Regions from separate parts of the Bacillus sp. AK124 genome, predicted to be linked through region 3. Evidence: riboswitches for the same ligand, from Rfam matches in the RefSeq annotation. Region 3 holds a riboswitch; each other region holds the start of a gene.
The links. A riboswitch is a leader RNA that binds a small molecule or an ion and turns the genes downstream of it on or off. The one in region 3 is predicted to bind S-adenosylmethionine.
Positions count from the first base shown of each region.

Region 1: it holds a riboswitch for S-adenosylmethionine, as region 3 does, so the genes downstream of both, M1E06_RS00905 (5-methyltetrahydropteroyltriglutamate--homocysteine S-methyltransferase) here and M1E06_RS12965 (YezD family protein) in region 3, are expected to answer to the same signal.
Region 2: it holds a riboswitch for S-adenosylmethionine, as region 3 does, so the genes downstream of both, M1E06_RS05610 (MetQ/NlpA family ABC transporter substrate-binding protein) here and M1E06_RS12965 (YezD family protein) in region 3, are expected to answer to the same signal.
Region 4: it holds a riboswitch for S-adenosylmethionine, as region 3 does, so the genes downstream of both, M1E06_RS15425 (bifunctional homocysteine S-methyltransferase/methylenetetrahydrofolate reductase) here and M1E06_RS12965 (YezD family protein) in region 3, are expected to answer to the same signal.

Region 1 covers NZ_CP096378.1:191,131-195,319, reverse strand. Annotated here, with positions in the region: gene M1E06_RS00920 (LacI family DNA-binding transcriptional regulator) at 1-629, shown strand, start outside; gene M1E06_RS00915 (chorismate--pyruvate lyase family protein) at 826-1,356, shown strand; gene M1E06_RS00910 (DUF3298 and DUF4163 domain-containing protein) at 1,455-2,138, opposite strand; SAM riboswitch class I at 2,457-2,566, shown strand; gene M1E06_RS00905 (5-methyltetrahydropteroyltriglutamate--homocysteine S-methyltransferase) at 2,640-3,770, shown strand; gene M1E06_RS00900 (glycosyltransferase family 39 protein) at 3,910-4,189, shown strand, end outside.
Region 2 covers NZ_CP096378.1:1,110,348-1,114,536, forward strand. Annotated here, with positions in the region: gene M1E06_RS05600 (ABC transporter permease) at 1-869, shown strand, start outside; gene M1E06_RS05605 (sunset domain-containing protein) at 898-1,578, opposite strand; SAM riboswitch class I at 1,710-1,817, shown strand; gene M1E06_RS05610 (MetQ/NlpA family ABC transporter substrate-binding protein) at 1,874-2,698, shown strand; gene M1E06_RS05615 (MDR family MFS transporter) at 2,819-4,000, shown strand.
Region 3 covers NZ_CP096378.1:2,591,404-2,595,592, reverse strand. Annotated here, with positions in the region: gene pyrF (orotidine-5'-phosphate decarboxylase) at 1-634, shown strand, start outside; gene pyrE (orotate phosphoribosyltransferase) at 631-1,260, shown strand; SAM riboswitch class I at 1,424-1,530, shown strand; gene M1E06_RS12965 (YezD family protein) at 1,633-1,749, shown strand; gene M1E06_RS12960 (phosphoadenylyl-sulfate reductase) at 1,835-2,536, shown strand; gene M1E06_RS12955 (inorganic phosphate transporter) at 2,548-3,612, shown strand; gene sat (sulfate adenylyltransferase) at 3,638-4,189, shown strand, end outside.
Region 4 covers NZ_CP096378.1:3,050,147-3,054,335, forward strand. Annotated here, with positions in the region: partial or broken gene M1E06_RS15415 (CvfB family protein) at 1-674, opposite strand, end outside; gene M1E06_RS15420 (YajQ family cyclic di-GMP-binding protein) at 815-1,306, shown strand; SAM riboswitch class I at 1,384-1,495, shown strand; gene M1E06_RS15425 (bifunctional homocysteine S-methyltransferase/methylenetetrahydrofolate reductase) at 1,574-3,403, shown strand; gene metH (methionine synthase) at 3,396-4,189, shown strand, end outside.

The DNA.
Region 1 (4,189 bases), 1.9 Mb from region 3:
AAGTGGACGGCGTCATCGCCGTGACCTACAACAGGGGAATCTTAAACTATCATCGGCAAAACCTGCCGATTGTCGCCATCGATCATTACTTATCGGAAACGATTCCCGTCATCGGCTCCAATAACTATGACGGAGGAAGAAAAGCGACAGAACTGTTAATTGCAAAAGGCTGCCGGCACATCATCCATCTCAACGGACCAATTGAGCTGAAAACACCGGCAAATCTTAGACGAAAAGCATATGAAGATGTGATGCGACAACACGGAAGGCAGCCGATTACATATGAGGTTCCCTTTCATCAAAATTACCGGGAAATCATCTCAAAACTGTTTGATGAACAGCCTGCGGCTGACGGCATTTTTGCCAGCGATGACCTCATGGCCGCTACAGTCATCACCGAAGCAAAAAAACGCGGAAAAGACATTCCCGGGCAATTAAAGGTGATCGGCTACGACGGAACGGAAGCCGTTCAGTCCATCCTCCCGGAATTGACAACCATCCAGCAGCCGATTGAACTCATTTCCAAGACGGCCATCGAGATTTTGTCCAAAGCCATTGAAGGCGAATTCGATGATTTACCGCTGGAAACCTATTTGCCCGTACAGCTTTTAGAAGGAGAGACGACTTAAATGAATCGCACAAAAAAAGGAGACATTGACGTCTCCTTTTTCCATACATATCCTGATCTATCCAATTGTTAAAAATATAAAATTTACATTACTAACCTAAAATTTAACTTATTTTTCTAGACAAACGCATCTCCACATGATAAATTTAAAGACAAGTTTTCAAAAAATTCTAATTTTGGTACGGGGGTGCCTTTCATTGAGCGTAAGCCACTTTTTTCCTGAAACTCTAGTTGCTCTTGTAAAAGACATGTTAACCAAAACCGATGGTTCAACAACCAAAGCGATTGAAACGCTGATCGGCGGCAAAGCCGAAATCGAAGTTTTTCAGCAAAATAATATTGATTATGACAAGCTGTCACCTGAAGAAGCGAGGCTGTTTCAACGCGATGATGACATCTTGTTTAGAACTTCCTCTTTGAAAACAGGCGATGATTATTTATCTTATAATTATGTCTATGTTAAAACAAACTTACTGCCGCCCGCCATCAAACAAGATTTGCAGGCAGAAAGGCTTCCCATCGGGAAAATCATTGCAGAACTGGAGTCAAGGCGTGAAATTTTCAGTACGGGCGACTGCCTGGGAAAACATTTCACACAACTTGTACCTGTTTCAGCAGACCGGACATATGCTTTTAAAAAATATCAGATTATCAGCGGCCGGCAGTGCATGTTCTATGTCTGCGAGCTATTCGATTTAGAAAAAATCTGCGAACGGACTGCGGGCTGAATCATGCCCGTCAGCTGCCACTTCATGAAAAGGCTTCCATAACCTCCCCATTCCTTCTTCCCTCAAAACAAAAACCCCTGCGAAACAGGGGCTGTTATTTATTGATACACCGTTTTCGGCACGGCAACGACCGGATTTCCGGCAGCATAAGGAGCGACATCGTATTGCTGGAAGACGATCGCAATGCCGTCTTTTGTGTAATAAAAAGCCGTGTTTTTACCAAGGACGATGTCTTTCTTCTTCACATCCGGGAAGAAAATGTCGCTGTGTTTTTGAATATAGTCGTAAATGTATGTTTTTGTCTTATCCATTTTCGATTTTGTATTTAAGATATCTGATAAATACACCCGCTTTTTAGAGGCAAGGTCATAGTTGAAAGAGCGGACTGCCGTATTTCCGTGCGCTCCGCCGGAGTAGACGTAATTACTTGTCAGAATGCTTAGCTTTTGGCCGGTCCGGTATTTCACTTCAAAGGACGTTTGATAATCTGTTTGGTATCCGTGCTGTTGGCCGTCTTTCTTGTTTTTTACATAATCTTTGTAGGACTGCTCAATATAACGTTTAAAATCTTTGTTGATCCTATTTTGGAGAGATTTGCTGCTTACATTTGCAACCTGCGGGTATTTCAAAGCCTTAATGTTTTTGTAAGTATGGCTCGTGACCGTCGGCTTTTTTTCATTTGCCGCGTGTGCAGAAGGAAGTGCGGCCGCACCGTACAGCGCAAAAAACAATACCCCTGTCATCAGCATACCTAACGCTTTAAACACTGTTTTTTTGTTCATAAGAACCCTCCTTAATCTGTCATTGTTTATCATACCCATTTTGAAATCGGGTACACATGATAGACCGGTGAACTCGCGAGAAAGTTTCTATTTTCGGAGATAAAAATTGAAAAATATTCTAATTCACCCTGTTCGTTCAGCACCTTGTTGACCATTTGAACGACTGTCTTGACAAAAAATTCACACGCTGATTCGATACGCCCTCCGGTTTAACCGCAGAAGAAGAAAATGAAAAACCAAATAGTTTTTTTAAACCCATTGACATTTTTATAAAAAGTATTAATATTAAAACTATTAAAAAATTGCATAAAAAGGTTTTCCTTATCAAGAGTGGTGGAGGGACTGGCCCTGTGAAACCCGGCAACCGCTGTCTATGACAGAATGGTGCTAAATCCTTAAGAGCATGTACGTGCTCTTGAAGATAAGGAGGAGATTGAATATATCAAGCTCTTCCTTATCGGGAAGAGCTTTTTTATGTCTATAAAGAAAGAGGGATGAAGCATGACACAATCAACCGATGTACTGAAGCAAACGCCTGGGAAAAAAATCGGACCGTACAGAGCTGATCAGGTGGGGAGTCTTTTAAGGTCTGCGCCCGTAAAAAAAGCGCGTATTCAAAAAGCGAACGGTGAAATTAGCGCTGAACAACTGCGCGAAGTCGAAAACGAAGAGATCAAGCGCATTGTCGAAAAGCAAAAAGAAATTGGCCTTAAAGCCGTTACTGACGGGGAATTCCGCAGGTCATGGTGGCATTTCGATTTTCTTGAAGGGCTTGACGGCGTAGAAGGATATACAGCGGATAAGGGCATTCAATTTCATAATGTTGAAACGAAGCCGCGCGGAATCAAAGTAACAAGCAAAGTCGATTTTACAAACCATCCGATGCTGGAAGATTATAAATTTCTTCATGATATTGCGGGCACACATACGCCGAAAATGACGATTCCGAGCCCGAATATGCTGTTTTTCAGAGGAAAACTTGGAGAAAGCCCGTACGAGGATCTGGATGAGTTCCATCACGATGTCGCGCAGGCTTACAAAAAAGCGATCCGCGCATTTTACGATGCCGGCTGCCGCTATTTGCAACTGGATGACACGGCCTGGTCGGTATTTTTCTCAGACAAAGGACATGAGCAGATCAAAGCCTTCGGCCGCCAGCCTGATGAACTGCGCCAGTCCTTCGCCAACACGATTAATGAAGCAGTTGAAGGACGCCCGGACGATTTGACGGTCACCATGCACATCTGCCGCGGCAACTTCCAGTCAACATGGGTGGCGGAAGGCGGCTACGATGCGGCTGCAGAAACGATTTTCGACGGACTCAATTTAGACGGACTTTTCCTTGAATTTGATGACGAGCGCTCCGGCGGCTTCGAACCGCTTCGCTATGTCAAACGGAAAGACTTGCAGATCGTCCTCGGTCTGATCACGTCCAAATTCGGAGAGCTTGAAAACCCGGATGATATTAAGCGGCGCATCGACGAAGCAGCTCGCTTCGTCGACCTGAACCAATTGTGCCTAAGCCCGCAGTGCGGCTTTGCCTCCACAGAAGAAGGCAACCTCCTGACGGAAGAGCAGCAATGGGAAAAACTGCGCCATGTCGTCGAGATCGCAGAAGACGTATGGAAATAACACCTCATATTTGAGACATGCCTCCTGACGGCATGTCTCTTTTTTTTGCCCCTCTATACAATTTAAAATTCCTTCTTGATTTGTTCATAGTTTGATCATATTTGGCTTCTATAATGCTCTTTAGTGAGGTGATCGAACAATGATTAAGAAAAGGAAAATCGATATATTCCTGGTCTTCATTCTTGTATTATCTGCAGCTTTAAACTTGTACGGCATCTGGAATAGTGACACAGACAACGCCTACTATACGGCGGCCGTTGAAAGTATGACCCAAAGTTTTCATAACTTTTTTTACGCATCATTTGATCCAGCAGGCTTTGTAACAGTTGATAAACCGCCGGTTGCACTCTGGATTCAGACACTTTTTGCACTTGTGTTCGGCGTGCACGGCTGGAGCGTCGTTCTTCCTGAAGCGATTG
Region 2 (4,189 bases), 1.5 Mb from region 3:
GGACGAAAAAAGAAGCCCAAGATTATGAAAAGCAGATGGAAAATAATGCTGAGGAAGTAAAAGAACCAAAAGGATACGCAGAAGATATTCTCGGCAAAACAATTGAATTAAAGATCTCAAAAATGGATGAAAAAACAGGAGAAGAAGGGAAAGCGAAAACATATGATCTGAAAGTTGTCGGAGTTACGAAAAAACCTTCTTATGAATGGGCAAGCGATTCAACAGTCTATGTCAGCAACGACATGCAAAAAGACATCACCGGATTTCTGAAGGCGGACAAAGACAGCGGCACGATCGAAAAAAAGCTTTCGGTTTACGCGGATAACTTTGAACATGTCGGACAGCTGACAACAGATTTGGAGGATGAAGGCTACTACGTCGATTCAATAACGAAAAAACTCGAAAGCATTAATCTTTTTTTCATGGCTTTTAAAATCGGTCTGATCTTCGTCGGAGTCATTGCCGTCTTGATTTCAGCGATCGGCATTTTCAACACGATGACAATGGCGGTTACAGAGCGGACGCAGGAGATCGGCATTATGAAAGCGATCGGGGCAAGCCCGAACGTGATCAGGAAAATGTTTCTGCTGGAAAGCGCCTATATCGGTATCTTAGGATCTGTTTTAGGTGTTATCATTTCATACGGTGTCAGCTTTTTAGTGAACAAGATTATACCACCTATTTTATCATCGGTTTCAGAAGGAGGAGCGAGTGCGGCAGACTTCAGCATCACCTTCTCGTACATTCCGGTCAGTCTTGTCCTTATCGCGACCTTGATCAGTGCAGGCGTCGCCATTCTTTCAGGCCTGAACCCGGCCATTAAAGCGACAAGAACGAACGTGCTGACAGCATTAAGAAGAGAGCTTTAAGAAAAAAGCCGGCGGTATGCCGGCTTTTTTAACGTTTCGGAGGTCTGTACCCCGCATCACGCGCCTCCTGTTCTGTGCAGAACCAGCGGGCGACGTTTTTCGTGCGGTCATAATATGTACTTCCTGGTGTATGATAAATATGGTTGACGCTTCCTTTGATTTTGCACTCCTGTTTGCTTTCACCGCTGTTTTTCTTAGGGGAGGGCGCGCTGTGTGACGTTCCGGCCTGAGCGGTGGCGTTCTTTTCTTTTACAGTGGCTTCGGTACTGCCGCTTTTTTCTTCAGCCTTAGCCAGTTTTTCTGACAGCGATTTTGTTTTTTTCGTAAGCGAGTCTTTTTCTTTTGTCAGTTTTTCGTTTTCTTTTTTTAATGTGTCATTCTCCGTTTTGGCTGCCTTCAGTTTTTCGTTTGCTTGATTGAGCTGCTGCTTTAATGCGGTTTGCTCCTTTTGTACAGCGCTGTGTTCAGTTTTCAGTTCCTGAAGCTCGGTTGTCAGGTCCTCTGTTTTTGTCTCATCGACGGCATATGTTTCCTCACTGTAATAAGGCGCAGAGATGATCAGGAGGAGAAGTCCGCCTGCAAAACAAGGATAAAAGAGTTTTCTGGAAAACCTTTTGCCTGGAGAAAAGATTCTTCTGATCAAATGAAATACAAGGTAGCAGATGGAAAAAATAAAGGATAAAAACCCGATCAGCATGATAGATTCCATGATTCGTCTCCTTTCGTGTTTGATAACTATATTTTAGCTTAAAAAGAAAAAAATGTTTATACCAAAAAACTTCTTGCAAATCTAAATATTCAAACGTAAAATAAAGAAATCATTTAAAAAACTGAATATGCAGCTTATAAAGAGAGATGGAGGGACTGGCCCGGCGAAATCTCAGCAACCTGCAGCAGAGCAAGGTGCTAAATCCAGCAGAATGTCAGGCGCATTCTGAAAGATAAGTTGAACAACTCTTTCAGGCGCTGAAAGAGTTTTTTTTATTTTGGAGGAGGAGATGTACATGAACAAGATATTAAAATGGACTTCCGTGCTGGGACTGGCCTTGAGCATGGCGCTTCTGACCGCATGCGGAAACAATGCCGAAAGCGATGGTAAAACGATCAAAATAGGCGCTACTGCAGGACCGTATTACGATATGGTCAAAAAAGCGATTCAGCCTGAACTTGAGAAAAAAGGCTACAAAGTTGAAGTGGTCGAATTCACCGACTATGTACAGCCGAACACGGCGTTAAGCGAAGGCGAACTCGACGCCAATTTGTTTCAACATGAGGTTTTTATGAAATCATACAATCAAGAAAACAATAAACATCTTGCTGCACTCATTTCTGTGCCGACCGCTCCGATGGGTCTCTATTCTGCCAAATATAACGACTTGAACGATGTCAAAAACGGGGCGGAAGTGGCTGTTCCAAACGATCCGGCCAATGCCGCCAGGGCATTTTTAACGCTCCAGGATCAGGGGCTGATTCGGCTGAAAAGCGATGTCGACACATTGAAAGCCTCTGTGCAGGATATTGCGGAAAATCCGAAAAAGCTGACATTTAAACAGCTTGAATCTGCCAATCTTCCAAGAGCGGTCGATGACCTGGATATCGCGGCTGTCCCGGGTAATTTCGCTCTCTCCGCTAATATGAAGTTGCAGGACGCGCTGGCGCTTGAGAACATGCCTGACCGCTACCGCAATCAAGTGGTAGTGGATGAAAAAAACAAAGACAAGCCATTCGCCAAAGATCTCAAAGAAGCGGTAAAATCCAAAGCTTTCGAAGATGCGATCGATCGGGAATTCGCCGGTTTCGGAAAGCCAAAATGGATGACGCAATCATAAAAAAATTCCCCCTTTAAAAAGGGGGTTTTTTATGTTGAAAATCGAAATCGTGTCAATTGAAAAAAATGGGCAAAACGAATAGAATCTAGAGGGAATGCTAAAGAGAAAGAAGGAAACGCTATGCCGCGCACATTATGGCTATTGGTCATCGGAATGTTTATCAATGTCACAGGGGCATCTTTTTTATGGCCGCTGAATACCATCTATATCCATCAGCATTTGGGAAAGTCGCTGACAGCGGCCGGATTTGTGCTGATGCTGAACTCAGGGGCAAATGTGCTGGGCAACCTGTTCGGGGGATATCTATTCGATAAAATCGGCGGATTTAAAACCGTCGTACTTGGAATTGTGATCACGTTTGCGAGCCTTTCAGGCCTCGTCTTTTTTCACGAGTGGTTCCAATACATTCTTTTCTTAACACTGGCCGGTTTTGGATCAGGGATCGTGTTTCCGGCATGCTATGCAATGGCCGGCTCGGTTTGGCCGGAAGGCGGCAGAAAGCCGTTCAATGCTGTATACGTGGCGCAAAATGCAGGGGTGGCAGTTGGTTCAGCGCTCGGCGGAATTGTCGCGTCTTTTTCATTTACGTATGTTTTTCTGGCGAATGCAATGCTGTATGCCGTCTTTTTCATGATTGCGATTTTCGGATTTAGACGCATTCGGTCTGAAAAAGCCATGCAGTCTTCTGTTTTGGATCATGCCGATTCAGTCAGCGGGAAATCTAGATTCTCCGCGCTTTTGGTTATATGTACGGGCTACCTGCTCGGCTGGGTCGCTTATTCGCAATGGTCCTCGACCATCGCTTCACACACCCAGGAGCTGGGGATATCTCTTGGGCAGTACAGCGTACTTTGGACAGTGAACGGGGCGCTCATTGTTTTCGGTCAGCCGCTGATCGGTTTTTTTGTGAAACGGTTTGCCGAATCGCTGAAAAACCAAATCGTGATCGGATTTGTCATTTTTATGATGGCATACGGAATTTTGTTTGGCGCTGAACGGTTTCCGGCGTTTCTTGCCGCGATGGTTGTGCTGACCATTGGCGAAATGCTTGTATGGCCGGCTGTGCCGACAATCGCCAACCGTCTCGCTCCGAGGGGAAAAGAAGGGTTTTATCAAGGGTTTGTCAACAGTATGGCGACCGGCGGAAGAATGATCGGGCCGCTTTTTGGCGGAATGCTGGTTGATTATTTCAATATGCAGCTTTTGCTCGCGGTTTTGCTCGTATTGCTGCTGTTCGCAATAGGAACGGCGTTTTTATACGACAGGAAGGAAAAGCAGCTCTCCGCTCAATCAGATGCATAAGTGGTATAGAAAAAATAGGTAATTGTAATTATATGAAAATGAATCGAAGGAATCAAGATTATCAACCAAATCTTCACATATAATGGAAGAAACAAGCTTTTTTTCTTCTCAGACAGAACACATTTTCTGTATGGTAGTATCGAATATCATCGCAAGGGGTCTAGGGGGGCTGCTCGATGGCCTGAAGTC
Region 3 (4,189 bases):
GCTTTTCGTGAAGGTGGGCATGGAGCTTTTTTATCAGGAAGGGCCGGCCATCCTTGAAAAGTTACAGGAGCGCGGCTGCCGCATTTTCCTTGATCTAAAATGCCACGACATTCCAACGACCGTATACAAGGCGATGAAAAGGCTGGCGGGGTTTGGCGTCAGCCTTGTCAATGTGCACGCAGCAGGCGGAAAGCAAATGATGGAGTCGGCGCTTGAAGGCCTTGAAGCGGGGACTCCGGCAGGCCGAAAACGCCCTTCATTAATTGCTGTGACCCAGCTGACAAGCACGTCTTCAGAAATGCTTCAGCAAGAGCTGCTGATTGAAACGCCGCTTCTCGATACAGTTGTTCACTACAGCAAGTTGGCTAAAGAAAGCGGACTTGACGGTGTCGTCTGCTCCGTCCATGAAGCCGAACACATTTACCGGGCCGCGTCTTTAGATTTTCTGACCGTGACACCCGGAATTCGCATGGCGGATGACAAAAACAACGACCAGGTCCGGGTGGCGACGCCTGGCTACGCAAGGGAAAAAGGCGTGTCGGCGATCGTTGTCGGCCGTTCGATTACACAGGCGGAAGATCCTGTGTCAGCCTACAGAAGAATAGGACATGAGTGGGAGGGAACCAAGGCATGAAAACAGACATTGCAAACCATTTATTAAGAATCAAAGCGGTTTTCCTGCGCCCGAACGAGCCGTTTACATGGGCGAGCGGCATCTTGTCGCCCATCTACTGCGACAATCGTTTGACGCTTTCATATCCGGAAGTAAGGGATGATATAGCTTCAGGGCTTGCCGGACTGATTCAAGACAAGTTTCCCGGAGCCGAAATGATCGCCGGTACGGCAACTGCAGGAATCCCCCATGCCGCGCTTGCCGCCGACAGGCTGAGCCTGCCGATGTGCTACGTCAGAAGCAAACCGAAGGCGCACGGCAAAGGAAACCAAATTGAAGGCGCTGTTGTAAAAGGACAAAAAGTCGTTGTAATTGAAGATTTAATTTCAACGGGAGGAAGCGTCCTTGAAGCGGCAGCCGCTCTCACAGAGGCGGGATGTGAAGTGCTCGGTGTCGCCGCCATTTTCACTTACGGGCTTCCTAAAGCTGCCGCCGCCTTCAGCGAAGCGGGCGTTGAATACCGTACGCTGACTGATTACGATACATTGACAGAGGCTGCGCTTGCCGGCGGATATATCAGCGAACAGGATGCCGCCAAACTGAAAGAATGGAAGGCGGATCCTGAAAGCAAGTCTTGGATGGATTAATGATAAAAGCCGTATTCTCCTAATGGGAGAACGGCTTTTTTTGCGTCTTTTTACAGATTTAAAAATAGTAAAATCGGATTATTTTTATTTTTTATTAATCCTATAAAAAAAGTCGGGTTGACTTTTGTTCGAATTGTGCTAAAATTTTAAAATAACAAAAGCAAACTTATCAAGAGCGGTGGAGGGACTGGTCCGATGAAACCCGGCAACCTGCGTGTGAAGCGTAAGGTGCTACTTCCAGCAAAATGCCCTCATTTTGAGAGATAAGGAATAGCGGAGTTCCTCGTCTTTCTTTCAAATTTGGAAGAAAGATTTTAATTTTTAGGGGCAGAGGAGGAGCTAGAAGTGAAGACAGATGAACAGCTTGAAAAGGTGATCATCAAAATGAAAGACATGCTGAAAGACATGAATTACGGATCGATCACATTCGTTGTTCAGGACGGCAAAGTCATTCAAATCGAAAAAAATGAAAAAATAAGATTGAAATAGCTGACTAGACAAACTAGAGGCGGTTTTCACAGTTTTTTTCTGCTGGAAGCCGTTTTTTTGTTGGCGAAAAAAGGGGGAACCGAAAATTTTTACTTACAGCACATGGGAAGAACCAAATATCTCTTTTCAGGAAGATGACTCTTATAAAGGAGCGCTGTCCGTCTTGAAATGGGCATACGGACATTACGGAAATCAGCTTGTATATGCGTGCAGCTTCGGAATTGAGGGAATCGTCCTGATCGATTTGATTTATAAGGTGAAAAAAGATGCGGTCATCGTTTTCCTTGATACGGGATTTCATTTTAAAGAAACGTATGAAACGATCGACGCTGTCAAAGAACGATATCCAGGCCTTCAGATTATCATGAAAACACCGGAGCTTACCGTCGAAGAGCAGGCGAAAGAATATGGGGACGAACTATGGAAGACCGCTCCGAATTCCTGCTGTGAAATGAGGAAGGTCATTCCTCTCCGCGAGACGCTTTCAGGCTACCCGGCGTGGCTGTCGGGCCTGCGCCGCGAGCAATCGCCCGGGCGGAGCAAAACGAATTTTTTGAACAAAGATGAAAAATTCAAGTCTATCAAAGTTTGTCCGCTCATTCATTGGACGTGGAAGGATATTTGGAGATATGTGACAAAGCACGATCTCCCGTACAATCCGCTTCATGATCAAGGCTACCCGAGCATCGGCTGCGCTCCGTGCACCTCTCCGGCCTTTACAATGGATGATCTTCGATCAGGCCGCTGGAACGGATCGGCTAAAACAGAATGCGGATTACACGAGTAAGGAGATGAGTCATGGAACTTGCCGCCATTTTATTTAGCATGTTTTTTGCGATGAATATCGGAGCGAGCGGTGCAGCTGCTTCAATGGGAATCGCCTATGGATCTGAAGCCGTCAAAAAGAAGTTTCACGCACTAATAATCTGTGCAGCAGGCGTTCTCTCGGGCGCCGTCATCGGCGGAGGAAACGTCGTGAAAACGATCAGCTCAGGCATCATTCCCGAACGGGTGATTTCGCTTGAAATCGTCTGCATTATTATCGGCTCGGCGGCACTGTCGCTCTTTATCGCAAATGTACTCGGCATCCCGCTTTCGACAAGTGAAGTGACGGTCGGATCTGTTGTCGGAGTAGGTGTCGCTTACCAGGTTTTATATGTGAAATCTTTGCTTGTCATCGTCTCATTTTGGGTCGTTGTACCAATCGTCGCTTTTACCTTTACATTTGCGATGGCAAACATCATGAAAAAAACGATCAAACGTCCAGCCTCGGGAAAGAAAGCAAAGGTTTTGGCGGTCATTCTGTTGATCACCGGGTTTTTTGAAGCCTTCTCAGCAGGCATGAACAATGTCGCAAATGCTGTCGGACCTCTGGTGGCGGCGCATGTTTTGACAGTCGGGGAAGGAACGCTCTACGGCGGACTGTTTGTCGCGCTGGGCGCCCTTTTACTGGGCAGGCGCGTTCTTGAAACAAACGGCAAAAAAATAACGAAATTTTCAAAAGGAGAGGGGATCATCCTTTCCGGAACAGGAGCCGGGCTTGTCATCATCAGTTCGATTTTCGGTTTGCCGGTTCCGCTTGCGCAAGTCACATCATCTTCTATTATAGGGATGGGAATGGCAAAAAACGGCGGCAATGTCTTTCATAAACAAGTGGTCAAAACGATGCTGAAAGTATGGGTCGTCTCGCCGTTCCTTTCATTAAGCCTGTCTTATATGCTGGTCAGCCTTTTATTAAAAGGAGACTATTATGCTCTCATCGTCGTCACAAGCGTCCTTCTGGCATCTGTCGGGACGATCAGCCTGATGAGAGCAGTCAAAAAAGAGCACAGCTCCGTCCATGAACAAGGCGGAGGAATTTAAACACAAAGTAGGGGGAAACAAGTTTATGAGTTTAGCACCACACGGCGGTGTATTGGTTAACCGCGTCAATGAAGCATACGATTTTCAACATATCGCACAGGAAATAGAACTGGATTTAATGGCTTTTTCAGATTTGGAGCTGATCGGAATCGGTGCGTACAGCCCGATCCAAGGCTTTATGACAGAGAAAGACTATCTGTCCGTTGTCGAAAATATGAGACTGTCAAGCGGCGAAGTATGGACGCTTCCGATCGCTCTGCCTGTTGACGAGCAAAAAGCTTCAAGCTTAAAAGCGGGGGACACCGTCCGCCTCACCTATAATGGGGAAACATACGGCGTCATCGAGATCGAAGACATCTATACGCCGGACAAGAAAACGGAAGCCGTCAATATCTATAAAACCGACGAACTCGAGCATCCGGGCGTCAAAAAATTGTTTGACCGCGGCAGCGTTTATGTGGGCGGGCCGATCACTCTCATTAAACGGAGCGTAAAGCAATTCCCGGCCCACACATTCGAACCTTTGGAAACAAGAAAAAAATTCGCAGAACTCGGCTGGAAAACGATCGTCGGATTC
Region 4 (4,189 bases), 460 kb from region 3:
TAAGGCATCCTGCTTTCTTGGCAGAAGCGACAGATTAACAGAACCGTCTTCTTTTACTTTGATCACCCTTGCGGTCAGCTTTTCCCCAAGCCTCGGCTCTTCCTTTCGCTCAGAAGAATGGATAAAGCCTCTGATACCGGTTTCGGAAATCATAAAAGAGCCTGATGCGATCAAGCGGTAGATCGTTCCGGTGAGCTCTTTATTCATCAGACCGGGTGAAGCTTCACTAAACAGCTCGCTGATCTTATCCTCCGGCGCCGGTTTGGCAAACATCCTTCCGTGCCCCGTGATTTTCAGCATACAGTACAGCCTGTCCCCTTTTTGCGGCCATACTGATTCATACGGCGGGAGATGCTCTGTCGCAACGAGGGCGTCCTTCGAGAGCCCGACATCGACGAAAACCCCCATGCCGCTGACGGCATCAACGACTTCCACCCAGCCGTACTGTTCAGCGCTGATCATCGGCTTTCTCATCGTAGCCGCCAAGCGATCTTCATGATCGACATATAAAAAGACATCGACCTCTTCTCTATCTTCAATATCCTCCGTGATCTCGCTCTGATGCAGAAGGACCGCCGTTTCGCCGTCCGTCAAAAAGTAACCGTAATCGGCTTTATGATCTATTTTCAATGTTAGCTGCTGTCCTGGTTTCATACTGTTTCTTCCTTTCTTATCCGCCTGTTTTTCTTTTTCTTATTATTCCTCCAATGTTAAAATTATTGCCGGATCGCGGCCAGGCAAACCGCTCGATATTGGAAGTTTCACCTTATTCTACTATAATTGACTCATAAGTAAAATGGATGGAGGTTTTCACATGGCGAAAGAAAGCTCATTTGATATCGTCTCAAAGGTTGAACTGCCTGAAGTTCAAAACGCAATTCAGACCGCTCTCAAGGAAATCGGCACACGCTATGATTTCAAAGGGTCAAAAAGCAGCATCACACTCGAAGGAGACGAGCTCGTTCTCGTATCGGACGACGAATTTAAAATGAACCAGCTGAAAGACGTGCTTGTCGGCAAACTGATCAAGCGGAACGTCCCGACGAAAAACATCGAATACTCAAAGCTTGAGAACGCTTCAGGCGGCACGGTCAGACAGCGCGGAAAACTAGTTCAGGGCATCGACAAAGAAAACGCGAAAAAAATCAATAACCTGATAAAAAAATCGGGTCTGAAAGTTAAATCGCAAGTGCAGGATGATCAAGTCCGCGTAACCGGAAAAAATAAAGACGACCTTCAGCAAATCATCGCGATGGTGAGGGAAGCCGACCTGCCGATTGATGTCCAATTTATAAATTTTCGATAAATTCTTAATTTACTGTTGATTATTCCCCCGATTTTCGGTAAATTGAGTAAAAGTAATCAATAGAAACTAAATAGCTGTTCTTATCAAGAGAGGCAGAGGGACTGGCCCAATGAAGCCTCAGCAACCGGTGAATGAATATTCATGACCAAGGTGCTAAATCCAGCAAGCAGTCTGCTTGGAAGATAAGAAGACGGACAATGTCGATGAAAAGTCTTCTGCTTCACAGAAGACTTTTTTGTTTATCAAAAATGCTTAAGGGGGAAAACGATGGGTTTTTTGGAGGATATAAAAAGCAAAACGTTAATCGCGGACGGCGCAATGGGCACACTTCTGTATTCCTACGGGATCGACAGGTGTTTTGAGGAACTGAACATCTCCAAGCCCGAAGAAGTGAGACGCGTCCACGAAGCGTATGTACAGGCCGGCGCCGATATTATTCAAACGAACACGTACGGCGCAAACTTCATCAAGCTGTCCAGATACGGGCTCGAAGACGAAACAAAACAAATCAACGAAAAAGCGGTCCGTCTCGCCCGCTCCGCCGCCGGTTCTGCTTATGTTCTCGGTACGCTCGGCGGAATCCGGACGTTCAACAAAAACTCGTATTCTCTCGAGGACATTAAAAGAAGCTTCCGCGAACAGCTCTATCTTCTGTTAAATGAGCAGCCGGACGGACTTCTGCTCGAAACCTATTATGATTTAGAAGAAGCGCGCGAAGTTTTAAAGATTGCCAGAAAGGAAACAGAGCTGCCGATCATTTTGAATGTCTCAATGCACGAAGAGGGCGTTCTTCAGGACGGAACCCCGCTTGCGGACGGCCTGAAGCAGCTGGCATCCCTCGGCGCAGACGTCGTTGGTATCAACTGCCGCCTCGGCCCTTATCATATGATCAGAGCGCTTGAAGAAGTCCCGCTTTTAGAAGACGCCTATCTTTCCGTCTATCCGAACAGCAGCCTCCCGTCCCTTGTCGAAGGCAGGCTTGTTTATGAGACAGATGATGAATATTTCAGGGAAAGCGCGGAGGAATTCCGCAATCAAGGCGCACGGATCATCGGCGGCTGCTGCGGAACCACGCCGAACCACATCAGGGCGATGGCTGAGGCGGTCAAAGGGCTTCCTCCAGTCACCGAAAAACACGTGAAAATCAGAAAGAAAGCGGCGCTTGCTGTTCAAAACGAAAGGACAGAGCCCGTTCTCGACGATCTGGCCAAGCAAAAACGGTCCATTATCGTCGAACTCGATCCTCCAAAACAATTAAACTTTGAGAAATTTTTGCACGCCGCTAAAGAGCTTCAATCAGCCGGAATCGATGCACTGACATTGGCGGACAACTCGCTTGCCACACCGAGGATCAGCAATGTCGCCTGCGGCGCGCTCTTAAAACAGCGCCTCGATATGAGGTCGCTGATCCATATTACATGCAGAGACCGCAACCTGATCGGCCTGCAGTCCCATCTAATGGGGCTCGATACACTGGGGCTGTCAGACGTGCTGGCGATTACCGGCGATCCGTCGAAAATCGGCGACTTTCCGGGAGCGACTTCCGTCTATGATCTGACATCGTTCGATTTGATCAGCCTGATCAAACAGTTTAACGAAGGCTTGTCATATTCAGGTAAACCGCTCGGCAAGAAAACAAATTTCTCAGTGGCGGCCGCCTTCAATCCGAATGTCAGACACATTGACAAAGCGGTGAAACGGCTTGAGAAAAAAATCGCCTGCGGCGCAGACTATTTCATTTCCCAGCCTGTCTATTCAGAGGAGCAGCTCATCAAAATCCACGAAGAAACAAAGCATCTTGAAACACCGATCTATATCGGCGTCATGCCGCTGACCAGCAGCCGCAACGCGGAATTCATCCACAACGAAATCCCCGGCATCAAACTGTCCGATTCAATCCGCGAAAAGATGGCGCTGGCGGGAAATGACAAACAAAAACAGGCCGAGGAAGGGCTCGCGATCGCCCGCTCCCTGCTTGATGCGGCGTGCGACCTGTTCAACGGCATTTATCTGATCACACCGTTTTTGCGGTCTGATTTAACCGCCGAACTGACGGCATATATCCACCAGAAAGAAAAGGAGAAAACAAATGTCTAACATCAATGACCAGCTGAAGAAAAAAATCCTCGTCCTTGACGGTGCGATGGGAACGATGATCCAGAATGCCGGTTTGTCCGCCGCTGACTTCGGCGGCGAGGCCTATGAAGGGTGCAATGAATTTCTAAGCATCACGGCACCTCATATCATTCAGGGCATCCACGAAGCCTATCTGGCCGCTAAAGCCGATATCATCGAAACCAATACATTCGGAGCCACACGGCTCGTTCTGGACGAGTACGACCTCGGGCAGCGCGCCTATGAAGTCAACCTCGCTTCAGTCAAACTCGCCAAAGCGGCCGCCGAAAAGTTTTCCACACCTGAATGGCCAAGGTTTGTCGCCGGCGCGATGGGTCCGACGACAAAAACCCTTTCCGTCACCGGCGGCACGACCTTTGACGAGCTGATCGATAATTACGAGGAACAGGCAAGAGCGCTGATCACAGGGGGAGCCGACCTCTTGCTGCTCGAAACGAGCCAGGATATGCTGAACGTTAAAGCGGGCTTTATCGGCATCAGGCAAGCCTTCGAAAAAACCGACAAAACCCTTCCCCTCATGGTATCAGGCACGATCGAACCGATGGGCACGACACTGGCCGGCCAGGATATCGAATCGTTCTATATCTCACTCGAGCATATGAAGCCGGTCAGCGTCGGTTTAAATTGCGCGACGGGCCCGGAATTTATGACAGATCACATCAGAACCCTTTCTTCCCTTGCGAGGACGGCCGTCAGCTGCTATCCGAATGCCGGCCTCCCCGATGAGGAGGGACAATACCATGAATC